DNA from 2 places in the Staphylococcus massiliensis genome. Region 1 is predicted to be linked to the other one. Evidence: a T-box and tRNA genes for the amino acid it is inferred to sense, from the RefSeq annotation. Region 1 holds a T-box; the other holds one or more tRNA genes.
The links. A T-box is a leader RNA that pairs with one kind of tRNA and senses whether it is charged. The one in region 1 lies ahead of ACF3N8_RS07240 (valine--tRNA ligase), so its partner is inferred to be a tRNA-Val.
Positions count from the first base shown of each region.

Region 2: it has a tRNA-Val gene. The T-box ahead of ACF3N8_RS07240 (valine--tRNA ligase) is inferred to sense a tRNA for this amino acid. The anticodon was not compared.

Region 1 covers NZ_CP171119.1:1,484,472-1,500,040, forward strand. Annotated here, with positions in the region: gene ACF3N8_RS07205 (inner membrane protein YpjD) at 1-814, shown strand, start outside; gene hemC (hydroxymethylbilane synthase) at 844-1,770, shown strand; gene ACF3N8_RS07215 (uroporphyrinogen-III synthase) at 1,791-2,456, shown strand; gene hemB (porphobilinogen synthase) at 2,465-3,439, shown strand; gene hemL (glutamate-1-semialdehyde 2,1-aminomutase) at 3,452-4,735, shown strand; gene ACF3N8_RS07230 (AbrB family transcriptional regulator) at 5,385-6,455, shown strand; gene ACF3N8_RS07235 (DNA-3-methyladenine glycosylase I) at 6,478-7,044, opposite strand; T-box leader at 7,103-7,325, shown strand; gene ACF3N8_RS07240 (valine--tRNA ligase) at 7,364-9,994, shown strand; gene ACF3N8_RS07245 (bifunctional folylpolyglutamate synthase/dihydrofolate synthase) at 10,005-11,267, shown strand; gene ACF3N8_RS07250 (A24 family peptidase) at 11,542-12,255, shown strand; gene radC (DNA repair protein RadC) at 12,259-12,951, shown strand; gene ACF3N8_RS07260 (hypothetical protein) at 13,001-13,276, shown strand; gene ACF3N8_RS07265 (hypothetical protein) at 13,495-13,641, opposite strand; gene ACF3N8_RS07270 (DUF4930 family protein) at 13,790-14,251, shown strand; gene ACF3N8_RS07275 (hypothetical protein) at 14,323-14,472, shown strand; gene mreC (rod shape-determining protein MreC) at 14,659-15,504, shown strand; gene mreD (rod shape-determining protein MreD) at 15,507-15,569, shown strand, end outside.
Region 2 covers NZ_CP171119.1:1,283,472-1,299,040, reverse strand. Annotated here, with positions in the region: gene ACF3N8_RS06335 (PTS transporter subunit IIC) at 131-1,186, opposite strand; gene ACF3N8_RS06330 (hypothetical protein) at 1,287-1,550, opposite strand; tRNA gene ACF3N8_RS06325 (tRNA-Leu) at 1,636-1,718, opposite strand; gene ACF3N8_RS06320 (hypothetical protein) at 2,215-2,481, opposite strand; gene ACF3N8_RS06315 (hypothetical protein) at 2,684-2,947, opposite strand; gene ACF3N8_RS06310 (MFS transporter) at 3,137-4,297, opposite strand; gene ACF3N8_RS06305 (hypothetical protein) at 4,470-4,937, opposite strand; tRNA gene ACF3N8_RS06300 (tRNA-Gly) at 5,229-5,303, opposite strand; tRNA gene ACF3N8_RS06295 (tRNA-Gly) at 5,318-5,392, opposite strand; tRNA gene ACF3N8_RS06290 (tRNA-Cys) at 5,404-5,478, opposite strand; tRNA gene ACF3N8_RS06285 (tRNA-Gln) at 5,484-5,555, opposite strand; tRNA gene ACF3N8_RS06280 (tRNA-His) at 5,568-5,640, opposite strand; tRNA gene ACF3N8_RS06275 (tRNA-Trp) at 5,643-5,716, opposite strand; tRNA gene ACF3N8_RS06270 (tRNA-Tyr) at 5,728-5,808, opposite strand; tRNA gene ACF3N8_RS06265 (tRNA-Thr) at 5,813-5,888, opposite strand; tRNA gene ACF3N8_RS06260 (tRNA-Phe) at 5,894-5,966, opposite strand; tRNA gene ACF3N8_RS06255 (tRNA-Asp) at 5,977-6,052, opposite strand; tRNA gene ACF3N8_RS06250 (tRNA-Met) at 6,064-6,137, opposite strand; tRNA gene ACF3N8_RS06245 (tRNA-Ser) at 6,159-6,251, opposite strand; tRNA gene ACF3N8_RS06240 (tRNA-Ile) at 6,262-6,335, opposite strand; tRNA gene ACF3N8_RS06235 (tRNA-Met) at 6,362-6,435, opposite strand; tRNA gene ACF3N8_RS06230 (tRNA-Ala) at 6,468-6,543, opposite strand; tRNA gene ACF3N8_RS06225 (tRNA-Pro) at 6,562-6,635, opposite strand; tRNA gene ACF3N8_RS06220 (tRNA-Arg) at 6,646-6,719, opposite strand; tRNA gene ACF3N8_RS06215 (tRNA-Leu) at 6,738-6,826, opposite strand; tRNA gene ACF3N8_RS06210 (tRNA-Gly) at 6,834-6,908, opposite strand; tRNA gene ACF3N8_RS06205 (tRNA-Leu) at 6,912-6,993, opposite strand; tRNA gene ACF3N8_RS06200 (tRNA-Lys) at 6,999-7,074, opposite strand; tRNA gene ACF3N8_RS06195 (tRNA-Thr) at 7,081-7,156, opposite strand; tRNA gene ACF3N8_RS06190 (tRNA-Val) at 7,168-7,243, opposite strand; rRNA gene rrf (5S ribosomal RNA) at 7,255-7,369, opposite strand; rRNA gene ACF3N8_RS06180 (23S ribosomal RNA) at 7,443-10,366, opposite strand; tRNA gene ACF3N8_RS06175 (tRNA-Ala) at 10,513-10,588, opposite strand; tRNA gene ACF3N8_RS06170 (tRNA-Ile) at 10,598-10,674, opposite strand; rRNA gene ACF3N8_RS06165 (16S ribosomal RNA) at 10,779-12,328, opposite strand; gene perR (peroxide-responsive transcriptional repressor PerR) at 12,972-13,424, opposite strand; gene ACF3N8_RS06155 (phosphoglycerate dehydrogenase) at 13,519-14,472, opposite strand; gene ACF3N8_RS06150 (peroxiredoxin) at 14,477-14,935, opposite strand; gene ACF3N8_RS06145 (glutamate-1-semialdehyde 2,1-aminomutase) at 15,016-15,569, shown strand, end outside.

The DNA.
Region 1 (15,569 bases):
TTTTCATGAAATTATTCTTTTAATCTATGTCTTAAGTATAGGTTTTTATTTCATTGATTTTATTAAACACAACTACAAAGTTAAAATGCTCGGTGTCTATACACTTGGGATTGTTTGGGTTTTGCAAACAATCTCTTTAACTATGTTTATAATTGAAACGAGAGACTTTCCGTTTGGGTCGATATCCGAAGTATTTAATGTTCTAACCTGGCTCATTATACTCGTCTCTCTAATCACACACCGTATTAAGCGATTAGACTTTTCAATATTTTTATTAAACCTTATAGGATTTACGCTACTTACCTTGCACACTTTCCAACCTACACAGTATAGTTCAGGTGGTTTAAGACTTGAAGCTGTAAATGAACTCCTGATGATTCACATTTCACTTGCGATTGTAAGTTATGTCGCTTTTGCTTTCGCATTTGTAAATGGCTTACTCTTTCTCGTTCAATATCGTAACCTCAAGGAAAAGCGCTTTGACCATTCGTACTTCAGAATTGGTAGCGTAGCCTTCTTAGAACAATTATTATTCTACAGTACGTTAACGGGATTTATTATTCTTGTCTTAAGTTTAATATTAGGTGGTCTGTGGGGTTTATTTACGATAGGTAGTGGTATCTTACTTGATCCTAAGGTTATCTCTTCATCAATTATCGCTTTATTGTATGGCATCTTTATTTGTTTATTCGTACGACGTAAGCTTAATCCAAAACATTTAATCTATATCAATATCGTGTTATTTTTGCTTTGTATGATTAACATGATCGTTATCACGCAATTATCCACGTTCCATCAATGGACAGGGAAGTAATGTTTAGCCAATTTTGTTAGGAGGCAACTATGAGAAAATTAATCGTAGGTTCTAGACGTAGTAAATTAGCACTTACACAAAGTAAGCAATTTATAGAACAACTTAAAAGTGTATCTGAAGGGCTTGAAGTTGAAATTAAAGAAATCGTTACGAAAGGTGACCAAATTGTAGACCGTCAATTATCTAAAGTTGGCGGTAAAGGGCTTTTCGTGAAGGAAATTGAGCAAGCACTTTATAATCATGAAATCGATTTAGCGATCCATTCGCTAAAGGATGTACCGAGTGTCATGCCTGAAGGTTTAACGCTTGGTTGTATTCCTGACCGTGAGAATCCGTTTGATGCGTATATTGCGATTGACCATGTGCCATTAGATGAACTTAAGCCTGGTAGTATTGTTGGTACAAGTTCGTTGCGTCGTGGCGCGCAAATTCTCGCTAAATATCCGCATCTTGAAATTAAATGGATTCGCGGTAATATTGATACGCGCTTACAGAAGCTACAAGATGAAGATTATGATGCGATTATTCTTGCCGCTGCAGGTTTAAAACGCATGGGTTGGCCAAGTGATATGGTTACGACGTACTTACAACCTGACACGTTAATCCCGGCTATCGGTCAGGGCGCGCTTGGTATTGAATGCCGAAGTGATGATACAGAATTATTAGAATTACTTCAGAAGGTGCATAATGCATCTGTTGAACGTTGTGTGACGAGTGAGCGTACGTTCTTAAAAGAAATGGACGGCAGTTGTTCAGTACCTATCGGTGGTTATGCGACTGAAGATGATGAAGGTACGATTACGTTTACAGGTCTAATTATGACGCCTGATGGTAAAGAGCGTTATGAATGTACGAAAGAAGGCACTGACCCAGTAGCTTTAGGTAAAGCTGTTAGTGATGAACTTAAATCACAAGGTGCTTATGAAATTATTAAAAACTTAAATGAAAATCAATAATACGTAAGGAGGGCTAATTTATGAAACCGACGATTATTATGACACAGTCTACGCGTTATCAACATCCTGATGCGCATGTGTTACATCTACCGTTCATTAAAATTAGTCCTCTTTCTTTACCTTCGAACTTTAATAATCAATCGTATGACTGGTTAATTCTAACGTCTAAAAATGCGGTCACACATTTTAAACCCTATTTAGACCATATCCATTATAAGAAGCTCGCAGTTATTGGAGAAAAGACGAAGCAACTGTGTCATGATTTAGGTTTGAAGGTGGACTTTTGTCCAAAGGACTTTTCACAAGAGGGGTTTCTTGAAGCATTTCATGGAAAGGAAGGACGTGTTCTGATTCCAAGTAGTCTTAAGGCACGACCTAAACTTGCTGAAACGCTTCGAAATCGTGGTTTAGAAGTTACAAAACTTGATTTATATGAGCCAATCGCACATGATAAACATATACAAGAAGCAATTCAATTAATTGAAAGTAATCTAATAAATGTGTTAACATTTGCTAGTAGTTCAAGTGCACGCTATTACTTTTCAAAGGGTGGCGATACGACGTTTCAACATTATTATGTGATTGGTCATGAAACGTTAAAAACTGTTGAAAGTTATGGTGCAAGCGCTAAGGTGGCGCCAATTCAGACGCTAGATGCTATGATGCAAACAATATTAAGAAAGTAGGCGACAATATGCAATTTGATAGACACAGAAAATTACGTAGTTCAGCGACAATGCGTAACATGGTGAGAGAGACACATTTACGAAAAGAGGATTTAATTTATCCAATCTTTGTTGTTGAAAAAGACGATGTTAAGAAGGAAATCAAATCTTTACCTGGTGTTTACCAAATTAGTTTAAATCTGTTACATGAAAAAATTAAAGAAGCTTATGAACTTGGTATCAGAGGCTTAATGTTTTTTGGTGTACCTAATGAGAAAGATGATGTAGGTACAGGTGCTTACCATAATCATGGTGTCATTCAAGAGGCAACACGCATTTCTAAATCGCTTTATGATGACATGTTAGTTGTTGCGGATACATGTCTTTGTGAGTATACGGACCACGGTCATTGTGGTGTAATTGACCCGGATAAAAAAGATGTCGATAATGATAAATCACTAGACTTACTTGTTAAGACGGCTGTATCTCAAGTAGAAGCAGGTGCAGATATTATCGCGCCAAGTAATATGATGGATGGCTTTGTGGCGACGATACGTAAAGGTTTAGATGAAGCGGGTTATGAATATGTGCCAATTATGAGTTACGGTATTAAATATGCGTCAAGCTTCTTTGGACCGTTCAGAGACGCCGCAGAATCAACACCATCATTTGGTGACCGTAAGACGTATCAAATGGATCCTGCTAATCGCTTAGAAGCATTCCGCGAATTAGAAAGTGACTTGAAAGAAGGTTGTGACATGATGATTGTGAAACCTGCTTTAAGTTATTTAGATATCATTCGCGATGTGCGTAACCGTACGAATGTACCAGTTGTTGCTTATAATGTAAGCGGTGAATATAGTATGACGAAAGCGGCAGCTTTAAATGGTTGGATCGATGAAGAGAAAGTTGTTATGGAACAAATGATTTCAATGAAGCGTGCAGGCGCAGATATGATTATTACGTACTTTGCTAAAGACATTTGTCGTTATTTAAATCAATAAGGAGGCCAATTCATGCGTTACAATCAATCAATTGAAGCTCATCAGAAAGCTGAAAAACTAATGCCAGGTGGTGTTAATAGCCCCGTTCGTGCATTTAAATCTGTAGATACACCAGCCATCTTTATGGATCATGGTGAAGGGTCTAAAATTTATGATATCGATGGTAATGAATATATCGATTATGTGTTAAGCTGGGGACCTTTAATCCTAGGACACAAGAATCCTCAAGTTATCGAGAAATTACATCAATCTATCGATAAAGGTACAAGCTTTGGTACGTCAACTTTAGAAGAGAATAAGTTAGCTGAACTTGTTATTGAACGTGTACCATCTATTGAGAAGGTACGTATGGTGTCATCAGGTACTGAAGCGACACTTGATACGTTACGTTTAGCTCGTGGTTATACAGGTCGTAATAAGATCGTTAAATTCGAAGGTTGCTACCACGGTCATAGTGACTCATTACTAATTAAAGCAGGTTCTGGCGTAGCGACATTAGGTTTACCTGATTCTCCAGGTGTCCCTGAAGGTATCGCTCAGAACACAATTACAGTTCCTTATAATGACTTCGATGCCATCAAAGTAGCGTTCGAAGAGTTTGGTGACGATATTGCAGGTGTTATCGTCGAGCCAGTAGCAGGTAACATGGGTGTTGTGCCGCCTAAAGATGGCTTCTTAGAACATCTACGTGACATCACTAAAGAACATGGTTCATTACTTATCTTTGACGAAGTGATGACTGGATTTAGAGTAGGCTATAACTGTGCGCAAGGTTATTTCGGTGTGACACCTGATTTAACTTGTTTAGGAAAAGTCATTGGCGGTGGCTTACCGGTAGGCGCTATCGGCGGTAAAGCTGAAATTATGGACCATATTGCGCCAGTTGGTGATATCTATCAAGCAGGTACACTATCAGGTAACCCACTCGCAATGACAAGTGGTTATGAAACGTTAAGTCAGTTAACTGAAGAAAGTTACGAATACTTTAACGAACTCGGTGACTTATTAGAAGAAGGTCTTAAAGAGGTATTTAGTAAGCATAACGTACCAATTACAGTAAACCGTGCTGGCTCAATGATTGGTTACTTCTTAAACGAAGGTCCTGTAACAAATTTTGATGAAGCAAACAAAAGTGATTTAGAATTATTTAGTAATATGTATCGTGAAATGGCTAAAGAAGGTGTCTTCTTACCGCCATCTCAATTCGAAGGTACGTTCTTATCAATGGCGCATACTAAGGACGATATTGAGAAAACAATTCAAGCTTTTGATACAGCGTTAAGTCGTATTGTTTAACTTTCGTTTTAATAAAAGGGCGATTGTAAGATAACGTTTGATCCAAGGCATTTTAGCTTAAATGCTCTGAATGTCTTGGGTCTTTTTTAGTATTTAATTGTAGTTTGGTTGTTTATATTTATTAGAGAATGGTTTGCTTTTCGCTATGCCTTGCTTACTTAGCTTGTTGGATTGCTCATGCAATCCTCTATGCAAGGGACCTTCCTGTGGCGTCGCTTTGAGCTAAAGCTTCGCTTGGATCTCCCTTCCTCACAGTGCCACGGGAGTCTCAAAGCTTGCATTCTCTAATACTTTTAAAGACAATTCAATTAGATTTAATTAAAACTAGCCCTTATAGCATTAAAGATACTGGTATTACAATTCCTTAAACAGCTGACTCCTAGGGGTGGGGCCCCGGCAAAGGAATTTGCGTAAGCAAATTATCAAGCTATACAAGCCGGGGCTTAAGCGTGGTGCAAAGTAGCAATGCTACTTTGTAAGTCCAACTAGCAAACTGGAAGTTTGAGTTGGACTTTAGAGACTACAGGCTCAGGCCACGCCCCAGGAAAGCATGCTGTTTATTGGAATTGTTTTAATAAAATACGTTTTAAACCAGATATACTTTTATTTTTTTAGATAGGCTCATTTAAGCTTTATTAGGAGGGATGATTTGAAACGAAGTGATCTCAATAAAGTAATCATCTTACTATTATCTGTCGTATGTGGCTTTATCCTACAAGCATTACATATCATATTACCTTGGATGTTCGGTCCCATTATTGCAAGTTTAATTTGTACGAAGCTTTTCAAGATGCAAATTAAATGGCCGACATGGCTAAGTAACCTTGGGTTAATAGCACTCGGCATTCAAATTGGAACGTCATTTACGAAGACCGTAATCGGTGATATCAAAGATGATTGGATTTCTATTATATTAGTAAGTATCTTATTGCTTATGCTTGCGTTAATCATTTCTATACCTTTCAGAAAGATAGCGGGCATCAATCGAGAAACGGCGATACTAAGTGTTATCCCAGGTGCGCTCAGCCAAATGCTTGTCATGGCTGAAGAGAATAAGAAAGCGAATATGTTGATCGTGAGTTTGACGCAAACTTCACGCATTATCTTCGTCGTGATGTTGGTACCTTTATTATCATTTCTCTTCCAGGAAAAGGATGCTAAGAACCAATCGAGCTTTGACACGTCGTATCTAACTGAGACGCTTAATATTTGGCATGTGTTGATACTTGTAGCAGGTATCGTTGTCGTATATTACATCATGAAAGCAATCAAATTCCCAACTAAAATCTTATTAGCACCGATTGTTGTGCTTATCGTGTGGAATTTATCAACGGAAATCACGTTTACGCTAGACCCGTGGTTAATCGCCATTGCGCAAATTATTTATATGATTCGAATTGGGCTACAAATATCGAACTTACTAAATGATTTAAAAGGGCGTATCGCGATTGCAATTGCCTTTCAAAATATCATGCTTATTTTAACGGCTTTACTTATGGTGATCGTATTACATTTCTTTAATCATCAATCTATTAATGAGTTGTTCTTAGGTGCTGCACCTGGAGGCATGAGCCAGATTATACTCGTTGCATTAGAAGTAGGCGCAGATGTGGCGATGATTTCAAGCTATCACATCTTTAGAATTTTCTTTATCTTGTTTATCATCGCGCCTCTAGTTGGCTATTATTTAAAATACATGAATCAAAAAAAGCAGGAATGAGGTATAAGCTCATTCCTGCTTTTTATTTGTTCTCAGGGTTGTTAGGGCAATCTACAAGATGTCCATTGTACATCCCACAAGCTTCCATAAAGGAGTAAACAGTTACCGGTCCTAAAAACTTAAAGCCATATGTCTTAAGATCCTTAGATAAGCGTTTAGCACGTTCATCAACTGTAATAGCTTCACGTTCTTCTCGTGTTTTAAATTTAAAATTAATAGGTTCATGGTCTACATATGACCATAGAAAATCGCTAAAACTTCCAAATTCTGCTTCAATCTTTAGAAAGCCTTTTGCTTGAGAGACAATGGCTTCTAATTTCTTGCGATTATGCACAATATTAGGAAACGACATTAATTCATCGATGTCAGCTTCAGTCATTTCAGCAACTTTAGTAGGTTCAAATTGATGAAAGGCGTCTTCATAGCTTTCCTTTTTCTTAAGTATCGTTAACCAGGAAAGACCGGCGTGCTGTGATTCAAGGGCAATTAATTTAAACAAGTCTTTTGAATTATACATGGGTTGTCCCCAAACGTTGTCGTGATATGCGATATAGATAGGATCTTTCGTTCCAAAAGCACAAGGGTTCATGTGTAGCAACCTCCCGTATATTGACTTATGACCAATATCAGTATACTATATTAAAGTAGATGAATATAGTTTAGGGAAGAGTATGTTATGTGACGTTTTAAGAGAGTGTACGTGTGCTGTGAGTACATAGCGTTCATAATTGAAGGTAGCCCGAGATAACTTTTGCTGAAATGGGAAAGACTAGGTAAAAGCGTGATTGAGCGTTAATCAAATTGGAGTGCTTCATAATACGTTGTTATTATGTCGAATATAGGTGGTACCACGGAACATCCGTCCTATTATGGACGGGTGTTTTTTATATTTTAAGGAGGTTTTTGATATGGAAATGAAGCCTAAATATAATCCAAATGAAGTTGAAAGTGGTCGTTATCAAAAATGGTTAGACCAAGGGCTTTTCAAAGCAGGACAAGATGAATCTAAAGAAACATACACGATTGTGATCCCGCCTCCGAATGTGACAGGTCGTTTACATTTAGGTCATGCATGGGATACAACGTTACAAGATATGATTACGCGTATGAAACGTATGCAAGGTTATGACACATTATATTTACCAGGTATGGACCATGCTGGTATTGCGACGCAAGCTAAAGTGGAAGCTAAGATGCAAGAACAAGGTATTTCACGTCATGACATTGGTCGCGACAAATTTATGGAAAAGGCTTGGGACTGGAAAGAGGAGTATGCGTCATTTATTCGTGAACAATGGGCGAAACTTGGTCTAGGCTTAGATTATAGTCGTGAGCGCTTTACTTTAGATGAAGGTTTAAGTAAGGCTGTTAAGAAAGTCTTTGTGGATATGTATAACAAAGGTCTGATTTATCGCGGCGAACGTATTATTAACTGGGATCCTAAAGCGCGTACGGCTTTATCTGATATTGAAGTGATTCACGAAGACGTTGAAGGTAAATTCTATCACTTTAAGTATCCATATGCGGATGGCGATGGATATATTGAGATCGCGACGACTCGTCCTGAAACAATGCTTGGTGATACAGCGATTGTGGTTAACCCTGATGACGCGCGTTATCAAGACGTTATTGGTAAGTATGTGACGTTACCGATTGTAGGTCGTAAGTTACCAGTTATTGCGGATGATTACGTTGATATGGAATTCGGTAGTGGTGCGATGAAAGTTACGCCTGCACACGACCCGAACGACTTTGAAATCGGTAATCGCCATGATTTAGAACGCATTGTTGTAATGGATGAATCTGGTTGCATGAACGATAAAGCGGATAAATACGAGGGTATGGATCGCTTTGAATGTCGTAAGCAACTTGTTAAAGACCTTGAAGACGAAGGTTTAGTTATCAAGATTGAAAGTCATATGCACTCAGTTGGTCACTCAGAACGTAGTGGCGCGATTGTGGAACCTTATCTTTCAACGCAATGGTTCGTTAAGATGAAGCCGCTTGCTGAGCGTTCGCTTAACAACCAAGATACTGATGAACGTATCGAATTCGTTCCGCCTCGTTTTGAAAAGACCTTTGCGAGATGGATGAATGAAATTAGAGACTGGACTATTTCTAGACAGTTATGGTGGGGTCATCAAATTCCAGCTTGGTATCATAATGAAACAAACGAATTATACGTTTCAGAAACGCCACCTGAAGACATTGAGAATTGGACGCAAGATCCAGACGTTTTAGATACATGGTTCTCAAGTGCGTTATGGCCGTTCTCAACGCTTGGTTGGCCAGATGAAGATAGCGCAGATTATAAACGCTTCTACCCAACTAACGTGCTTGTGACAGGTTATGACATCATATTCTTCTGGGTAGCACGCATGATATTCCAAGGTTTAGAATTTACAAATCAAAAACCATTCAACGACGTGTTATTACACGGCTTAGTACGTGCTGAAGATGGCCGTAAAATGAGTAAATCATTAGGTAATGGTGTAGACCCAATGGATGTTATCGATGAATACGGTGCAGATAGCTTACGTTACTTCTTAGCTACAGGTTCATCACCAGGCCACGACTTACGTTACTCAACTGAAAAGGTTGAATCTGTATGGAACTTCATTAATAAGATCTGGAACGCTGCACGATTTAGCTTAATGAATATTGGTGAAGACTTTAAGTATGAAGATATTGACTTAAGTGGTGAATTATCACTAGCAGATAAATGGATTTTAACGCGTTTAAATGAAACGATTCAGACGGTTACAGATTTAAGTGATAAGTATGAATTCGGTGAAGTTGGTCGTAACTTATACAACTTTATTTGGGATGAATTCTGTGATTGGTATATCGAAATGAGTAAGATCCCGATGAATGGTGACGACGAAGCGCGTAAACAAACAACACGTTCTGTATTAAGTTATACATTAGATCAAATTATGCGTATGTTACATCCATTTATGCCATTTGTAACGGAACATATTTGGCAAAACTTACCACATCAAGGTGACTCTATTGTTACCGCATCTTGGCCGAAAGTCGATACGTCACTTCAATTTGAAGATAGTAAAACGACGATGGAACATCTCGTAGAAATTATCAAAGCAGTACGTCAGTCTCGTTTAGAAGTGGATACACCACTTTCTAAAGAAATTCCGATTCGTATTCAAGCTAAAGACGACAATGTTAAAGCAGTTCTAAACGACAACCGCGACTACATCGAGCGATTCTGTAATCCAAACGAACTCGTTATTGATACTGATGTTGAGATTCCTGAAAAGGCTATGACATCAGTAGTGACTGCAGGGGAAGTGATTTTACCATTAGAAGGTTTAATCGATATGGATAAAGAGCGTAAACGTTTGGAAAAAGAACTTGAAAAATGGCAAAAAGAATTAGACCGCGTTGAAAACAAATTAGCTAACGAAAACTTCGTTAATAAAGCACCAGAAAAAATTATCCAAGCTGAACGTGATAAACAAAAAGATTACCAAGAGAAATACGATGGTGTAAAATCAAGAATAGAACAATTAAACGTATAGGAGTCTTACTATGAATTACCTAGACAGCTTATATTGGATACATGAGCAAAAGAATTTTGGAATAAAACCTGGTGTTAAACGCATGGAATGGATGCTAGAGCAACTAGACCATCCTGAGCGTCAAATACGAGGTATTCACGTTGGTGGCACGAATGGTAAAGGATCAACTGTTTCCTATTTAAAGAGTGCGCTTGTCGACAATGGTTATGACGTTGGAACGTTTACGTCTCCATATATTGAAACGTTTAACGAACGTATCAGTTTTAACGGTCATCCTATCACGAATGATGAACTTGTAGATCTTGTAGCGCGTGTTAAACCGATATGTGAGGCATTAAGCGTTGAAACAGATCTTGGTACGGCAACAGAATTTGAAATCATTACTACAATGATGTTCTTATACTTTGGTCAAATCAGACCTGTAGATTTCGTTATTGTGGAAGCTGGTCTCGGTGTTAAAAATGATTCAACAAACGTCTTTAAGCCGATCATGTCTATCTTAACAAGCATCGGTTTAGATCATACTGACATTTTAGGTCAAACATACCTTGATATCGCCCGTGATAAAGCACATATCATTAAAGAAGATACGCCAGTGATATATTCAGTCAAAGATCCAGACGCTCTGAAATACATTCGCGAGTTCGCAGAGAAGAGTAATGCGAAAGCGATTGAAATTGGTCGAGAAATCACGGTTATCTCAGAAGATGATGAATTCACGTATCGCTATAAAGACTATGAACTTGAGAATTTAGTGCTGAATATGATTGGTGATCATCAAAAAGAGAACGCTTCATTAGCAATTACTGCGCTGTTAGAGCTTAAAGAAGCAGGCATCGTTGAACTCGATTTCAATAAGATGATAGACGGCATTGAAGCGGTTAATTGGACAGGGCGTTTAGAACAAGTTAGCGAATCACCATTAATCATTTTAGATGGTGCACATAATACTGAGAGTATTGAAGCCTCGGTAAAGAGTATTCGTGACTATTATCATCTTGATCAGGTAGACGTATTGTTTGCGGCGATAGACGGTAAACCTGTTCAATCTATGATTCATCAGTTATCTCAAATCGCGACAACGTTCAATGTTACGGATTTCGACTTCCCTAAAGCACTACCACGTCATACGTTATATGACGAAGTCGAACATGATAACAAGGCCTTAATTCACGACTATCAAACATTCATCAAAGAATACGAAGGACCAGGTTTATTAATTGTTGGAAGTCTATATTTTATTAGCGAAGTTAAATTAAATATGAAATTTTAATCCCCTTGAAAAGCCCTTTAGATATACGATGATGTTTTCGGAACAGCGTAGCGTTTGTAAGGGTAAAGGATTGAAAACATTTCTTAAGTTATTAACTTAAATAGAAGAGGTTAGGGCGACATATCGCTCTAACCTCTTTTTTTGGCGTTTTATATGTAAGTTAAGATGCAGTTTTGGATAAAGTGTATCTTTTTATTTATTTTAATAAAAATTAAATATTATTGTTATATTATTAGACGCAATGTGGTATGCTTATTTCAAGGTGGTCGATGTTATGTATGTTTTATTAATTCTGTTAAGTTCATTGATGTTCAGCTTCTTATATCAACTATGCTTTGTAGTTGATCTTAAATTTAAATATTTCACATCGCGCTCTAAATGCGACGCATGTCGTTCAACGCTTAGAAAAAGAGATCTTATTCCCGTCGTTAGTTATCTCTTACTCAAAGGGCGAACGCATTGTTGTGATAAACCTTTATCACGCTTGTATTTAGTTGGTGAAATTTTAATAATTGCATGCATCACATTGCCATCTTACATTCAAGTTCATTTTCAAACTGAACTTTATTTACTCTTTATATTCTTTTTACTTGCACTTTCTATGTACGACATTCGATCACAAATGGTGCCTGACCATATGCTTATCTTATTGTCGATACTCATCATATATTTTTCTCCTTACGTTTTTGAAGACATTTTCATTAAAGTAAGTATTATTTTAGGATTACATATGCTTTATGCTATTAGTCGAGCATCTATTGGCTATGGTGATATTAAACTACTGTGTGTGCTTTTAATGGGGCTACCTCTATACGAATTTATGATGCTCTTTATGTTTACATTTATACTCGGTGGTATATTTGCCTTAATCTTAATGGCATTTAAGCGTCGTAAAATAAAAGGTGTGCCGTTAATTCCGTTTGTATTTGCTGCCTTCCTATTTTTGAACACTTACTTTGAAATGATTAATTTATACATCGGAGGTTAGTTTATGGGGAATTTAAATCAACTTGCATCTAATGAAAAGCCTAAAGAACGTTTTGTTTCCCAAGGCCCCAACAGTTTATCGAATAGTGAATTACTTGCCATTTTAATTAATACTGGACGAAAGGGCTTTTCAAGTGTGGAACTCGCCCAAGAAGTCGTAAAACATTCAAGAGATTTAAAACAACTCTCTAATGTAAGCTTACATGAATTACAAGCAATCAAAGGAATTGGCGCGCATAAGGCCATCGTATTAAAAGCCGCATTTGAATTAGGTCGACGTATGAACTCACAGTCTCTGAACGATAAGGTGTTTATTAAGTCACCTCATGACGTGTTAATGTATCTTGAAGGGAGAATGACTGACCTTGAACAAGAACATTTCGTAGCACTCTTCCTGAATAGTAAGAATCAAATCATCCATGAAAAAACCTTGTTTATAGGGACGTTAAACGCTTCGCTCGTTCATCCACGTGAAGTATTTAAAGAAGCTGTGAAATGTGCTGCGCATGCGATTATCGTCGCACATAATCATCCTTCAGGAGACCCTACGCCGTCTAAAGAAGATATTCGTACGACTAAACGTCTGTGTGAATGCGGTGTTGCGATAGGTATTGAATTGTTAGATCATATTATTATCGGTCAACAAAGATTTGTGAGTTTATCAGAAGAAGGCTATATAGATGGCGAAAATGCTTAGTTAATATACGTAAAATACAGTATAATAATGGTGTTTAGGAGGTACATCTATGAATTTCATCATATTGATCGCATTATTAACACCAGTATTCTACATTTACAAGCTACACCAACAAAATTTGACTTTAAATATCTCAAGGATTCGGAACACCTTGCTTATTTCGATGGTCTCGTTAACGATTGGTGTCCTCATCAAATGGTTTGTAATTGGTATCACTAAGTCCATTTTAATTCACATTTTAAGTGGGCTCATTGTGGGAGTCGTGTGGGCAGTACTTATTCTCATAACATACTTTTTCTTTACTAAGTTAAAGGCTATCAAATAAAATAGCGAGGCTGGGACATAAGTTGTGAAATAGAGCATTTGAGCTTTATTTCACACAATTCTCAAAACAGCTGACTCCTAGGGGAGTAGCATGAGACCGGAGACTACAGGCTCCGGCCATGCCCCAGGAAAGCATGCTGTTTAAGGGAATTGTAGTATTATGTCCCAGCCCCGTTTATAGATCGTATGTATCATTGTAATCGGTAAAGTGTTCTAAAATCACATCATTAAAGTTACACCTTGATAAACTAAATATAATACAAGTGCAAGAATGCATAGTTTAATTATAAATCGAAACACTTGTAGGCTAAATTTAAATAGAAGTACAACTAAAAAGATGACAATCAGTGCAATTAAGATGTTCATACGTTTCTCTCTCCTTTAAGTATATCTTATCTAAGCTGTATAAAGCTGTCATCAGTCTACAGTAAATTATATTATACGCCTAGAGTCCGATGTTACACAAATTTCCATTTGATATAATTTGGTTCGTTGAATAAAGGAGGGGGATAATATGCGATTTATATTTCGTATGATAAAAAATCTAATTGCCCTTGCTATAATCTTATTTGTGGTATATATCGCTTTAAATCACGCACCTTTTCTAAAAAAGCAACCATGGAATCCATTTAGTGACCAAAACACGGAACAAATGAACAATAATGGTGCACCGGTGCCTCAAAACGGTGTCAGTTATTCGCTTGAAGGTAATGAATTCTTTCAAAACGTACCATTAGGTCAAACTAAAAATGTATTTCAATGGTTAAATAAATCTGAATTTATGTCAGTAACAGGACTATCAGAAATGGGTTACGATGACGAATATATTGTAGGTAAGCGAGATTCGCAGTTTATTGTCTATAAGTTTGGTGAGGACCAAATACGTGTTTATGCGACAGAGCAAGAAATGACTCAAGATATGGAAAACCTTGGTCATTCTATAGAAATGAAACCTGCTGAAGCATATCAAAAATAGATTATTTGAAAGTTATTTCGAATTACGGTAACCTTTGTTTATAAAGAACTAAAAAGGTTTAGGTGATTTGAATGTCTGAAGATAAAGCACAACAAAGTAATGAACAAGCCAAAGCGCAAAACCTATTCGCTAAGTGGCGTCAAGACGAAGTACTTTATAAAGAAGACGAAGAAAAAGACAACAAAGAATCTGACGACAATGACAACGACAAAGAAGCATAAATTTAAATGTTTAGGGTAAGGCTTATAAGGTCTTACTCTTTTTTTGTACCATAATGATTTACGCATACCGCATAGACTTAACTGAATTTTATAACTTTCTCATCATACTACTTTATTTAGGCTAAATTGTAATATAAAATAATATAAGAACTTAAAAAATACATATTGTTAATAGAGGTGTTCGGTTTGTCTAATTTTTTGAAAAATAACAAACTCATCGTGTTTCTGTGTGGTTTGATATTATTTATTTCACTTATAGGATTATCTATCCGTTCTCAACATCAATCACCGGTAGAACAATATGCAGGCGATACGGTTTCGTTTGGACAACGGGCTTTTACATACCCTGCACATATTGTTACAGGTGCTATAGGTGATTTATTTAACTTTAAGGATGAACAACCAGAAGCCGATGACAAAGTTAAACAGCTAGAAGCGCAGAACCAAAGATTAGAGGCAGAGAATAAGAAGTACGAAAAAGAATTAGACATCAAAGATATATCGAAATATGAGCCTATTTCAGCGACTGTGTTAGCGCGTAACCCGGATCAATGGATGAACCGTATCGTAATCGATAAGGGTGAAAAAGCTGGCATTGATTCGAATATGGCTGTTATGACAGCTTCTGGATTAGTAGGTCGTATTTCAAAGGTTAACCAATACTCATCCCAGGTAGAAATGATCACGACTAAGTCACGTGCTGGTAAATTATCTGTAAATATCCAACATGAAGATGATAATGTGTTTGGTTTAATCGATCATTACGAAGAAGAATCCAATGAACTTGTGATTAGTGATATCGATAATAGTAAGAAAATTAAAGAAGGCGACAAAGTTGTAACAAGTGGTTTAGCAGACCAATTACCGAAAGGGCTTTTCATTGGTGAAGTAACTAAAGTTGAAAATGAGCAATATGGTTTATCTAAACAAGTTAGAGTTAAGCCTGCAGCAACGATGAAAGATTTAAATCACGTATACATTGCGAAGCGTGATCCTAAGTCAATTCCTTCAGAAGAAGAGCGTGGTGAGTAACCATGAGAGTGCTGTACTACGTTTTAATTGGTATCCTATTATTCTTTATAGATACGTTGCTTACG
Region 2 (15,569 bases), 200 kb from region 1:
TAATTCATATTTTTTTAAATTCCCTTTTCATATAGAAAAAGACCTGAGATGCTAAGATCTCAGGTCATCTAAATCAGACTTATTAAACGCACGTGGCTTTTCAAAAGGGAAAATCGATGGTGCATGTAGGTTATTTAACTGTTTCGAATTTAAATATCTTGTCATCGTAGCCTGGTAACCACTTCTTACAAACCTGGTGGACAATAAAGCCGCACACGAAAGGTATAATGAAATAACCAAAAATGAGTAAGATGATATTCATAGTCGTATCCCCGTCCATGCGATTTAATGCATTGAGTGGACCGACTAATCCAGTATAACCAAAGCCAGCTGACATTGGCGTTCCTTTAATGCCGATTAAATAGGTGATGATACCGGCGATGACACCATTTATAAATAATGGCACCGCGATAATTGGATGTTTAAAGTAAACAGGAATCATCATCTTAGCTGCACCGACAATAAGGATCAGGTTAATACCTGTAGCATTAATACGTAGTGAACCGAATATAAACGTTACGCAGGCTGCAACAATACCCATATTGGCAGCACCACTGCCTAGCCCTGTTAAACTAATCGCAGTTGCGATAGCGACTAAAGAAATCGGTGTCACCATAAATAATGAGTAGAATACAGCGATTAGAATACTCATTAATAACGGATTAAGTTCTGTGAAACCATTGATCAGTTGACCTAGCGCTTTCGTTACCTTTGAAACATGTGGCAACGTAAGCAGCCCTATTACAGCACTGACAACTGGTATTAAGACAGGCAAGATAATCATATCAAATGAGCCGAACTTTCCATTTAAGAACATATATAATAAACAAGCAATCGTAAGTACGATAATTAAGTTAATAATATCGCCTATACCTTTTAAAACAATCGCCCCATCTTGAAAATGAAGCGCACCAGAACCAATCATACAAGCAGTTCCTACCATTGCTGAACCTGGACCACCGAATTTAAGCGCATTCGCAGCAAGCACACCAATAATGAATGACATAAAGAATTGAATAACTGTAACGATTTGGTAAATTAATTCTAAAAAAGGTTGCCCTTCCTTAAAGAACTTCAGCAATTCACCTAGCAAAGCATTTGGTAATAATGCGATTACTACCCCAGCACCAATGGCGTTTAGTAAATTGTTGAAGAAACTTTTGAAGGAAAACTTCGATTCTTCCATTGTTAATAATCTCCTTCTATTTGTTTACAATATCTATAATCATAGTATAAGGCAGGTAAAACTACAATAGGAGATTGCATATTTCGGTATCTTATTGCACTTAGAACGGAAGTCCGTTCCAAGCGATGATCCATACAAGCGGTGTTAGTATCGCAAAGCCTATCGCATTAAGCATAACGATTGGTTTCCAGCTACGATTATGAAGCATAGGTATAAACGTTAAAAGGATTAAAATTAAGCATATCGCCGGGAAAATAGTCATAGGTATGAGTGCTTTGTGCGTATCTAATATAAAGTGCGTACTTTGTGAAATGATAAAGTAAATATAATTAAGCAAACTGATAATCGTGAAAAACGGTTTCATAATGCCTTCCTTTCTCTTTATGGCTATTGATAATAGTTTTAACAAAAAAAGACGTTTCCCCATTAAATGAGGAAACGTCTCTTGATACCAGTGGCCGGGCTCGAACCGGCACTCTTATTCAGAACTAGATTTTGAGTCTAGCGTGTCTGCCAATTCCACCACACTGGCTAACCTTTAGAAGTTCAAAATATTAATCTTGTATCGATTAATATTTTATTGATTTAATATATTATACTATTAGTTAGACGTTTCGTCAATATGGTGCGATTGCTTAGTAATCAAACTACATGATAAAAAATCGAGCGAGTATATAGGCTAATACGATATTAACTATATTTAAGATCGCACTAATTTTCCATATCTTATGATGGCTTTTTAACGTCTTTGATAGACCCGATGAAACTAAGGCTAATATGAAGGATGTTGCTACGAATAGCGGTACCCCAATCAAACGCCAAAACGCATCTTGAAAAATAACCATCGTAAACGAGAGTTGCGTATAATTCAAAATATTTAATATCCAGCATATATGACGATTCATAACATCACCTTCCTAAGCAATTGCTAAAGATATTCAATGTTTGCTCTTACATTGTTGAAAGTGACCACTTTAATCTATACATTTCTAACTTAGTATGAATGTATGAATTAACCTTTATAAAATTTAAAAGCCTACCCACATGAAATAAAAAATAATTGGGATAATAATAACTAAATTTAATACACAAAGTAGAATGTTTCTTACAAAGCTACTATCCGAGATTTTCTTAGCGCGTCTAAGTATAACATCTACAATTAAAATGATGATTGACGTACCGGCGAATAGAGCCACAAGGCTAAAGCCATCAACGACCTTGTTGTAACTTGCGACAATTAATAGTATAAGAAAGATGTAATTTAATATTTGCAGTAATCGCATTACGTTTTTCATCGTCGACACTCCTTTCTAATTTGATAAACTAAGTAAGTTTTTAAGTGTTTATTGAACTTTTTTTAAATGCCTTGCAATTAAGCATTAATCGAAATTCAACTCATTTCGTAAAACTTTTCTAAAGGGCTTTTCAAAGGTAAATAAAGGTCTTAACTGTGATGTCTTGATAATAATGTAAAAAAGCACTCAATTTGAATAGACGTTATTGTAAAGCAAACATGACGAACGTAGTTGTAAGCGTAACTAGGACATTTAAACCATTTAGGATCATGCTTACCAACCACAAGCGTTTGTGGTTCGTTGTATAGCTATGCATAAGTACTGAAACGAATAGTAAAACGACTGACGTTATCGCTAACACAAACATTCCAGCGAATAAGTTGCTTAAGCTATTAAATAAGATGATGAGTACGAATAAAGGTAAGTAGTTAAGTATATTGATACCAATTCCTACGATACGTTCCATATAATCACCTCTTGAGCGTTTCGTTTATAAACTATGATTAGAACCCCAAAAACGTTTCATTTAACATAACATAATGATATATTTTATATAAGTTTCTTTTAGTAAATAAGCATACTTAAATACGATAACATAATTTATGAAATAATTGCATATAAAAAAGAACTAGATCATATCTAGTTCTTGAATTTATTATCTAATTTTAGGTAAGCAAGTTGACGCGATAAAGCCTATGAATAGTAGTGCCCCTATCGACGTAAACATGATTGTATAATTGCCAATCGCTTGGATGTAACCAATGATAATTGGAGATACTGCTGTACCTAAGAATAATAAGAAGGTATTAACTGAAAGGAAGAATCCTTTGTTTTCTTTAGTTAATAAACCAATCTTAGAAATTAAGCTTGGAACAGCGAATGAAACACATGTAACGAATAAGACACTTAATGTCCCTATTATAAGAATGTTTTCAGAAAGTCCTAGTAGAATTAAGAAGACACTACCAAATAATAAGGCAAAGAATAAAACTGTTTTAACACTGTAACGGTCACTTAATCTACCTGAAGTTAATGATAGTATCATACCAATGACACCTAATAATTTAATGATATATGCGACTTCAGTACCTGCATTAATCTGAGGTGAGTTTAAGTAAAGATTTAAAACGGCATACATATTAACGAAACTCATCAATAATAGAAATGCTATAATATACGTTAAAATGATGCTTTTATTTTTACTAATTGATTTAAAATTACTAAAGAAGCTAATGATATCAATGTCAGCTTGTTTGTATGGACTTTTAGGTATAAAAAAGATTACTGCGATTAATGATACTAAGTAAAGTACACTTAAAATAAGAAAGACATATTGCCAACCTAGTGAAGAAGCGATAAGCTCACTAAAAATTTGTCCGATGACACCTGCTAAAAGGAAACCAGTACTAATAAAACTAATTGCTGTAACACGTTTACGTGCAGGAAACATCTCTGTGACATATGTTAAAGCGACTGGTGAGAATGTCGCTGCAAATAGTCCTTGTAATGATCTTAAAATAATGAAGTATTGGAATGATTGCGCGAATGTAATCGCGAGCGTCATAATAGTTAAAATAAGTAAACCAGCTGAAATGACAACTTTTCGTCCGAATTTATCAGAAAGAATACCATAGAATAAACAACCTATCGCAAATGACAGTGAGAAACATACACTTGAAAGCGCGATACTACCCTTGTCTACGTGCAAACCTTCAGCAACTTGTTGCTCTATAGGAATCGCACAATAAAGACTAATCATCACGAAAAGCCCTATAAAGAAAAGGATAGTAGTTATCCTGTTATATCTTAATGACATGATTAACCTTCTTTCTTATAGAATTCAATATCCTCTATATTAGTTTTAAAGTTAATATTTGTAAATATATATTCTAAAATATGTAATATTAGTAATTTTCTTTTAATTAGGGGATAAACAAAAAGCACTGGACGCGATGTCCAGTGCTTTTAATCTATGTTAAATGATGATATTAATAGTAATAATTGTTATTCGTTACGTTAACAGATGTAACGGCAGTTTCGTTATCACCATAGTGGTTAACTGCTTGTTGTTGAGAAGGATTAGCTTGTCCAGTCTCGTTTAAATTAGTTGGATTGGCTTTGTTGTGTGTAGCTTGTTGACTGACTTGCCCTGAAGCGTTTTGCTGCTCTGAAATTTGAGTTTGAAAATTAGTAGACTGTTTAACACTGTAGTTGTCAGTAGGTTGACCTTGGTCTACTGAATTCGTTAAGCGTACAAGTTCAACGCGTTGTTGATTAGAATTCACTGCTGAATCGATGTGTTGAACAACTTGATGATCACTTACACTACTTTTCAACTCATTTATAGAATCGGCATAAGGAAGTTCAGCTGCTTGAGCAGATGAATTACTCATTAAGAAGAACATGCCGGCTATAATTACAGAAAAGATTAAAGAGCTCAGCGCTTTAAGTTTCATCTATAACCCTCCTATTCAATTATGTTGTCTTGCAAATTAATTATAGCATACTTAATTAGTAAAATTGAAGAAATTTAATACACTTAATCAAATATTCATATTAATTTAACTATGAGTTAATAAACATCTTGAATATAGAGTATTTATAGTTATAACTGATACATATAATTTTAACATTTAAAATAACTGGTTGAATTAAACTATTGAGATTTGAAAAAGAAGGTTTGTTAACTTGAATGGTAGATTTCTAAAAAAAGGCATAAAAAAAGCTTCCATTCTGGAAGTAATAATTGGAGCGGAAGATAGGACTTACACCTATATCTCATTCCGGGAAGGAATGTGTTCTAAGAATTAAACTACTCCCGCATATGAAATTAAAATGGAGCGGAAGATAGGACTTGCACCTATATCTCATTCCGGGAAGGAATGTGTTCTAAGAGTTGAACTACTCCCGCATAAATATCAATGGAGGCGGCAACCGGATTTGAACCGGTGAATAGAGGTTTTGCAGACCTCGGCCTTACCACTTGGCTATGCCGCCAATAACTGGGCTAGCTGGATTCGAACCAGCGCGTGACGGAGTCAAAGTCCGTTGCCTTACCGCTTGGCTATAGCCCATTAATAATAAAGGGCGGTTGATGGGAATCGAACCCACGAATGCCGGAACCACAATCCGGTGCGTTAACCACTTCGCCACAACCGCCATGGCAGGGGCAGTAGGAATCGAACCCACATCAAAGGTTTTGGAGACCTCTATTCTACCGTTGAACTATGCCCCTATTGATATGAGTGGAGGGGGGCAGATTCGAACTGCCGAACCCGAAGGAGCGGATTTACAGTCCGCCGCGTTTAGCCACTTCGCTACCCCTCCAAGATGGTGCCGGCCAGAGGACTTGAACCCCCAACCTACTGATTACAAGTCAGTTGCTCTACCAGTTGAGCTAGGCCGGCCAATATGGTTCAGGACAGAATCGAACTGCCGACACAAGGATTTTCAGTCCTTTGCTCTACCGACTGAGCTACTGAACCATAATAACAATGGCGGTCCCGACGGGAATCGAACCCGCGATCTCCTGCGTGACAGGCAGGCGTGTTAACCGCTACACTACGGGACCTAAATATAAAATTGCGGGAGGCGGATTCGAACCACCGACCTTCGGGTTATGAGCCCGACGAGCTACCGAACTGCTCCATCCCGCGATAATAGTATTTAAATAAAAATGGCGGAGGAAGAGGGATTCGAACCCCCGCGGGCCGTTAAGCCCCTGTCGGTTTTCAAGACCGATCCCTTCAGCCGGACTTGGGTATTCCTCCAAAAATTATATGGACCTTGCAGGATTCGAACCTGCGACCGAACGGTTATGAGCCGTTAGCTCTAACCAACTGAGCTAAAGGTCCTAAATATAATCCGTAATTAATATTAGTGGCGGCGGAGGGGATCGAACCCCCGACCTCACGGGTATGAACCGTACGCTCTAGCCAGCTGAGCTACGCCGCCCTATTATCTATTTCTCTTTATTTTCATTTAAATGGTGGAGAATAGCGGGTTCGAACCGCTGACCTCCTGCGTGCAAAGCAGGCGCTCTCCCAGCTGAGCTAATCCCCCATTACTAAAACTTAGTAGTCGGGAAGACAGGATTCGAACCTACGACCCCTTGGTCCCAAACCAAGTGCTCTACCAAGCTGAGCTACTTCCCGTATAAATGAATGCGCCCGATAGGAGTCGAACCCATAGCCTTTTGATCCGTAGTCAAACGCTCTATCCAGTTGAGCTACGGGCGCATATATTTTAATGAATAATGGTGCCGAGGACCGGAATCGAACCGGTACGGTAATCTCTTACCGCAGGATTTTAAGTCCTGTGCGTCTGCCAGTTCCGCCACCCCGGCAAAATAATGGAGCAGAAGACGGGATTCGAACCCGCGACCCCAACCTTGGCAAGGTTGTATTCTACCGCTGAACTACTTCTGCATATGCGGGTGAAGGGAGTCGAACCCCCACGCCGTGAGGCGCTAGATCCTAAGTCTAGTGCGTCTGCCAATTCCGCCACACCCGCTTAAATGGTGAGCCATAGAGGATTCGAACCTCTGACCCTCTGATTAAAAGTCAGATGCTCTACCAACTGAGCTAATGGCTCTTGAGATGGTGCCGGCCAGAGGACTTGAACCCCCAACCTACTGATTACAAGTCAGTTGCTCTACCAGTTGAGCTAGGCCGGCTAATATTTAAATGGTGGAGAATGACGGGTTCGAACCGCCGACCCTCTGCTTGTAAGGCAGATGCTCTCCCAGCTGAGCTAATTCTCCTATATGTAATAGCTTGGCAACGTCCTACTCTTGCGGAACGTAAGTCCGACTACCATCGGCGCTAAAGAGCTTAACTTCTGTGTTCGGCATGGGAACAGGTGTGACCTCTTTGCTATTGTCACCAAACTATAAGAATGTAACTTATACATTCAAAACTAGATAGTAAGTAAATGATAAAACCAAGACAAAACATTTAAAATTGATTAAGTCTTCGATCGATTAGTATTCGTCAGCTCCACGTATCGCTACGCTTCCACCTCGAACCTATTAACCTCATCATCTTTGAGGGATCTTATAACCGAAGTTGGGAAATCTCATCTTGAGGGGGGCTTCATGCTTAGATGCTTTCAGCACTTATCCCGTCCATACATAGCTACCCAGCTATGCCGTTGGCACGACAACTGGTACACCAGAGGTATGTCCATCCCGGTCCTCTCGTACTAAGGACAGCTCCTCTCAAATTTCCTACGCCCACGACGGATAGGGACCGAACTGTCTCACGACGTTCTGAACCCAGCTCGCGTACCGCTTTAATGGGCGAACAGCCCAACCCTTGGGACCGACTACAGCCCCAGGATGCGATGAGCCGACATCGAGGTGCCAAACCTCCCCGTCGATGTGAACTCTTGGGGGAGATAAGCCTGTTATCCCCGGGGTAGCTTTTATCCGTTGAGCGATGGCCCTTCCATGCGGAACCACCGGATCACTAAGTCCGTCTTTCGACCCTGCTCGACTTGTAGGTCTCGCAGTCAAGCTCCCTTATGCCTTTACACTCTATGAATGATTTCCAACCATTCTGAGGGAACCTTTGAGCGCCTCCGTTACACTTTGGGAGGCGACCGCCCCAGTCAAACTGCCCGCCTGACACTGTCTCCCACCATGATAAATGGTGCGGGTTAGAAAGCCAACACAGCTAGGGTAGTATCCCACCAACGCCTCCACGTAAGCTAGCGCTCACGTTTCTAAGGCTCCTACCTATCCTGTACAAGCTGTGCCGAATTTCAATATCAGGCTACAGTAAAGCTCCACGGGGTCTTTCCGTCCTGTCGCGGGTAACCTGCATCTTCACAGGTACTATGATTTCACCGAGTCTCTCGTTGAGACAGTGCCCAAATCGTTACGCCTTTCGTGCGGGTCGGAACTTACCCGACAAGGAATTTCGCTACCTTAGGACCGTTATAGTTACGGCCGCCGTTTACTGGGGCTTCGATTCGTGGCTTCGCAGAAGCTAACCACTCCTCTTAACCTTCCAGCACCGGGCAGGCGTCAGCCCCTATACATCACCTTACGGTTTAGCAGAGACCTGTGTTTTTGATAAACAGTCGCTTGGGCCTATTCACTGCGGCTCTTCCGGGCATACACCCCAAAGAGCACCCCTTCTCCCGAAGTTACGGGGTCATTTTGCCGAGTTCCTTAACGAGAGTTCGCTCGCTCACCTTAGAATTCTCATCTTGACTACCTGTGTCGGTTTGCGGTACGGGCACCAAGTATCTAGCTAGAGGCTTTTCTTGGCAGTGTGAAATCAACGACTCGAGGAAACGTATTTCCTCTCCCCATCACAGCTCAACCTTATGAGTGCCGGATTTGCCTAACACTCAGTCTTACTGCTTGGACGTGCACTCCAACAGCACGCTTCGCCTATCCTACTGCGTCCCCCCATCGCTTAAAACGATAATAGGTGGTACAGGAATATCAACCTGTTATCCATCGCCTACGCCTGTCGGCCTCAGCTTAGGACCCGACTAACCCAGAGCGGACGAGCCTTCCTCTGGAAACCTTAGTCAATCGGTGGACGGGATTCTCACCCGTCTTTCGCTACTCACACCGGCATTCTCACTTCTAAGCGCTCCACATGTCCTTGCGATCATGCTTCACCGCCCTTAGAACGCTCTCCTACCATTGTCCGAAGGACAATCCACAGCTTCGGTAATATGTTTAGCCCCGGTACATTTTCGGCGCAGTGTCACTCGACTAGTGAGCTATTACGCACTCTTTAAATGATGGCTGCTTCTAAGCCAACATCCTAGTTGTCTGGGCAACGCCACATCCTTTTCCACTTAACATATATTTTGGGACCTTAGCTGGTGGTCTGGGCTCTTTCCCTTTCGAACATGGACCTTATCACCCACGTTCTGACTCCCAAGTTAAATTATTTGGCATTCGGAGTTTGTCTGAATTCGGTAACCCGAGAGGGGCCCCTCGTCCAAACAGTGCTCTACCTCCAATAATCATCACTTGAGGCTAGCCCTAAAGCTATTTCGGAGAGAACCAGCTATCTCCAAGTTCGATTGGAATTTCTCCGCTACCCACAGCTCATCCGCTCACTTTTCAACGTAAGTCGGTTCGGCCCTCCATTCAGTGTTACCTGAACTTCAGCCTGGCCATGGGTAGATCACCTGGTTTCGGGTCTACGACCAAATACTATCTCGCCCTATTCAGACTCGCTTTCGCTACGGCTCCACATTTGCTGCTTAACCTTGCATCAGATCGTAACTCGCCGGTTCATTCTACAAAAGGCACGCCATCACCCATTAACGGGCTCTGACTATTTGTAAGCACACGGTTTCAAGTTCTCTTTCACTCCCCTTCCGGGGTACTTTTCACCTTTCCCTCACGGTACTGGTTCACTATCGGTCACTAGAGAGTATTTAGCCTTAGGAGATGGTCCTCCTAGATTCCGACGGAATTTCACGTGCTCCGTCGTACTCAGGATCCACTCAAGAGAGAAAACATTTTCGACTACAGGATTATTACCTTCTTTGATTCATCTTTCCAGATGATTCGTCTAACATTTTCCTTTGTAACTCCGTATAGAGTGTCCTACAACCCCAATAGGCAAGCCTATTGGTTTGGGCTCTTCCCGTTTCGCTCGCCGCTACTCAGGGAATCGATTTTTCTTTCTCTTCCTCCGGGTACTAAGATGTTTCAGTTCTCCGGGTCTGCCTTCTGACATGCTATGAATTCACATGTCGATAACACAACATAACTTGTGCTGGGTTCCCCCATTCGGAAATCTCTGGATCACAGCTTACTTACAGCTCCCCAAAGCATATCGTCGTTAGTAACGTCCTTCATCGGCTTCTAGTGCCAAGGCATCCACCGTGCGCCCTTAATAACTTAATCTGTTATTAATCATGTGTGTTACTGACCGTTGGTCAATAACTAGCGATTATTTTTTGAATTCAAGCTTAATTAAACTCTTATTCACTCGGTTTTGCTTGGTAAAATCTATTTTACTTACTTATCTAGTTTTCAATGTACAATTATAATGGTGGAGAATAGCGGGTTCGAACCGCTGACCTCCTGCGTGCAAAGCAGGCGCTCTCCCAGCTGAGCTAATCCCCCATATTCGAATGGTGGGCCTAAGTGGACTCGAACCACCGACCTCACGCTTATCAGGCGTGCGCTCTAACCAGCTGAGCTATAGGCCCATCTCACATTTGAATGCTATAAACATTCAAAACTGAATACAATATGTCACGCTTTCTTGTTTATCATTTCAACTTCTTAAGAAGTTGTTCCGTTATATCCTTAGAAAGGAGGTGATCCAGCCGCACCTTCCGATACGGCTACCTTGTTACGACTTCACCCCAATCATTTGTCCCACCTTCGACGGCTAGCTCCAAAGGTTACTCCACCGGCTTCGGGTGTTACAAACTCTCGTGGTGTGACGGGCGGTGTGTACAAGACCCGGGAACGTATTCACCGTAGCATGCTGATCTACGATTACTAGCGATTCCAGCTTCATGTAGTCGAGTTGCAGACTACAATCCGAACTGAGAACGGCTTTATGGGATTTGCTTGACCTCGCGGTTTAGCGACCCTTTGTACCGTCCATTGTAGCACGTGTGTAGCCCAAATCATAAGGGGCATGATGATTTGACGTCATCCCCACCTTCCTCCGGTTTGTCACCGGCAGTCAACTTAGAGTGCCCAACTTAATGATGGCAACTAAGCTTAAGGGTTGCGCTCGTTGCGGGACTTAACCCAACATCTCACGACACGAGCTGACGACAACCATGCACCACCTGTCACTTTGTCCCCCGAAGGGGAAAACTCTATCTCTAGAGCGGTCAAAGGATGTCAAGATTTGGTAAGGTTCTTCGCGTTGCTTCGAATTAAACCACATGCTCCACCGCTTGTGCGGGTCCCCGTCAATTCCTTTGAGTTTCAATCTTGCGATCGTACTCCCCAGGCGGAGTGCTTAATGCGTTAGCTGCAGCACTAAGGGGCGGAAACCCCCTAACACTTAGCACTCATCGTTTACGGCGTGGACTACCAGGGTATCTAATCCTGTTTGATCCCCACGCTTTCGCACATCAGCGTCAGTTACAGACCAGAAAGTCGCCTTCGCCACTGGTGTTCCTCCATATCTCTGCGCATTTCACCGCTACACATGGAATTCCACTTTCCTCTTCTGCACTCAAGTTCCCCAGTTTCCAATGACCATCCACGGTTGAGCCGTGGGCTTTCACATCAGACTTAAGAAACCGCCTACGCGCGCTTTACGCCCAATAATTCCGGATAACGCTTGCCACCTACGTATTACCGCGGCTGCTGGCACGTAGTTAGCCGTGGCTTTCTGATTAGGTACCGTCAAGGTGCGCATAGTTACCTACGCACTTGTTCTTCCCTAATAACAGAGCTTTACGATCCGAAAACCTTCATCACTCACGCGGCGTTGCTCCGTCAGACTTTCGTCCATTGCGGAAGATTCCCTACTGCTGCCTCCCGTAGGAGTCTGGACCGTGTCTCAGTTCCAGTGTGGCCGATCACCCTCTCAGGTCGGCTACGTATCGTCGCCTTGGTAAGCCATTACCTCACCAACTAGCTAATACGGCGCAGGTCCATCTATAAGTGACAGCAAAACCGCCTTTCAATGTTGAACCATGCGGTTCAACATGTTATCCGGCATTAGCCCCGGTTTCCCGGAGTTATTCCAGTCTTATAGGTAGGTTACCCACGTGTTACTCACCCGTCCGCCGCTAACGTCAAAGGAGCAAGCTCCTCGTCAGTTCGCTCGACTTGCATGTATTAGGCACGCCGCCAGCGTTCATCCTGAGCCAGGATCAAACTCTCCATAAAAATGTTTGTTTGATTGACTCTAAAATTTAAGCAATTGATTGCTTGGTTTGTTGTGTGACTAACTGTCACAGCAACGTTTATCAAGAATTAACGTTGACATATTGTCATTCAGTTTTCAATGTTCATTTTTTGTCGCTACAATTAATTACTATAACAAAACTAAAATGTAATGTCAAGAACTTTTTAATTTTATTTATTAGGAATTAATTTGTTTAGTTAGTGTTAACTTTGTTGCGTCAACATTAACTATATTATTACGTTATTAATAAGAAATCAAGAGTTAAAATTACACTTTCAAAAAGAAATTTATTAATAACGTTTTATGTGTCGTCCGTTTTTGACGACTTTTATATCATAGCAAATACTTCTTAATACCGTCAATCACTTTTTAATTAAATTTTTGGTTAATTTTTCACCTAAAAATTAAATTTTCTTATATCATATTAAATTTCCTTAAATATGATATAACACCGTGGTTGATTATGTCCAAATGAGACAATATTACTATAGTTATTACACGAAAACCACTTCTTAAACTTAAATTTACAATAGCTTTCATATAAAAAAGTCGAGACTCAGAAAGTCTCGACCTAAAATAAAATGATAGTAATGAATTAACCTATATAGTTTAAATAAATAGTAGTTATTGATTGTTATCTTGACAAGATTGACAAACACCGTAAATTTCCATGCGATGATGCGTCACATTAAAATCTGTTACATGTTGTGCAAGCTGTTCTACTTCATCTAACTGAGGGTAATGAAAATCTACTATTTTACCGCACTTTTCACAAATAACATGATAATGATTATGAGTTTCAAAATCGAAACGACTTGAAGCGTCACCGTACGTGAGCTCTTTAACAATTCCAGTCTTTTTGAAAACGCGTAGATTGTTATATATTGTCGCTACACTTATATTAGGAAAATCAGGTGAAAGTGCTTGGTATATTTCATCGGCAGTTGGATGTGTATCAGAAGCAATGAGAAATTGTAAGATTGCTTGTCTTTGAGGTGTGATACGAACACCAGCAGCTCTTAAAGAAGCAATTGATTCTTCAAGTTGATGCTCAACTGACTCTAATTCTGCACTCATTAGGTTCACCGTCTTTCTATTTAAGAATTATTCTTACTTAATATAAATATAATAGTAAATAACGGAAATTGTCAATCATAAAACGGTGATTCCTTTAATAACCCTTATTTAAGTCAACGACATTCTCAATTAGACCATCCTTATTGAGAAAATGTTTTAAGTTAGTTGCAAATATATGCGCAGCCTCTGTTTTATTATGGGTGCCGTTTCCAGTAATATGTGCTGTTAGGAATAAATTTTGTGTCTCAAATAATGGAGAATCTTCATTTAATGGTTCATTTTCGAATACATCTACATATGCCTTTCTGATTTCCTTTGATTCTAAAGCGTCAATAAGTACTTGTGTTTCGACTATTGTACCTCTTCCTACATTAATAAATAACGTATGATCATTCATCGCTTTAAAGTCATCTGATTTCAGCAAATGAATTGTTTCGTTTGTTTCAGGTAAAACATTCACGATTATATCTGCCTTATGATAAATATGATGTCTTTCTTCTATAGAATATGTTTCTTCAAAACCCTCTACAGAATGACCATCTGTATTTAAACCAATTGTATGCATACCTAATACGTTTAAAATCTTAGCAGTATGTTTAGGTATCGTGCCAGTACCTAAGAATAGTACTCTTTCACCATCGACTAAAGTAGGTTGCATCTTATGGTCATAGACATGCTTAGTTTGATTTTCATATGATGCTTTCATTAACTTGTAATCATCTAAGATATAAGCAAGTATGAATTCCGAAAGTTGACGCTTATGTACCCCTTTCGCATTAGTAAGTTGAATGTCCTTTTCCTTGAGCACATCCATAGGTAAAGAATTAACCCCTGTAGCAAACCAGGCAATCCACTTCAGATTTGGACATTCATTGATAAATGTTTCATCTACCGCTTCATGGTAAGAAATTAAAATGTCCATATCTTCTTTATCCGCTTCATCTAATACAGCGGGATGCTTATAAAACTTAAATGTAACGTTATCAAAATTCTCTTCTAATTCGTTTTCCACGTCGCCTAGTCGCATGAGCGATACTACCTTTAACATCTTATCATCCCCCTATTATAGATTTAATCTCATCGATTTGTGTTTTAACTTTAACTTTCTCTATGACATCCATTATTACGCCATCTTCATCAACAATAAATGTCGTTCTTACGATCCCCATAGATTCTTTACCAAACATTTTCTTTAATTGATAAACACCTGTAGCTTCCGAAAGTTTATAATCTTTATCTACGAGTAGATCAAAGTTAAGGTCTAACTTATTTACAAAGTTTTGATGTTTACGCTTCGTATCACCACTAATACCATACACTTTAATGTCTAAATCGTTGAAGTATGCGAGATTATCTCTAAAGTCACAGGCTTCTTGAGTACATGTTGGCGTATTGTCTCTTGGGTAAAAGTACAATATCGCTTTACTTCCTTTAATTATTTCATTCGATATCATGTCCCCGTCTTGATTCTCTAATTTAAAATCAGGGAATAAATCACCTTTTTGTAACATATATCTCACTCATTTCTTATAGATATTACTTTTATGATACGATAAGTAGTGAAAATATTAAATTAAAAGAGGTTGTTATGATGAAGTTTACAGAAAGTGAACGCTTGCAAGAATTATCAAATGAAAACATTTTAGGCGGTGTGAATTCACCTTCTAGATCTTATAAAGCTGTGGGCGGTGGCGCTCCTGTTGTAATGGATCATGGTCAAGGTCAATACTTATTTGATGTAGATGGTAATAAATACATCGATTACCTACAAGCATATGGTCCGATTATTACAGGTCATGCACATCCTCATATTGCAAAAGCTATCGCAGATCAAGCGCACAAAGGTATCCTATATGGTACGCCTACAGAGCTTGAAATTACTTTTGCTAAAAAATTAAGAGAAGCCATTCCTTCATTAGAAAAGGTAAGATTTGTGAACTCTGGTACTGAAGCTGTTATGACAACAATTCGTATTGCTCGTGCTTACACAAATCGTAATAAGATTATTAAATTCGCTGGCTCTTATCATGGTCACTCAGACCTTGTATTAGTTGCAGCAGGAAGTGGTCCATCTCAATTAGGTTCTCCTGATTCTGCAGGCGTACCTAAAAGTGTCGCGCAAGAAGTGATCACAGTACCTTTCAA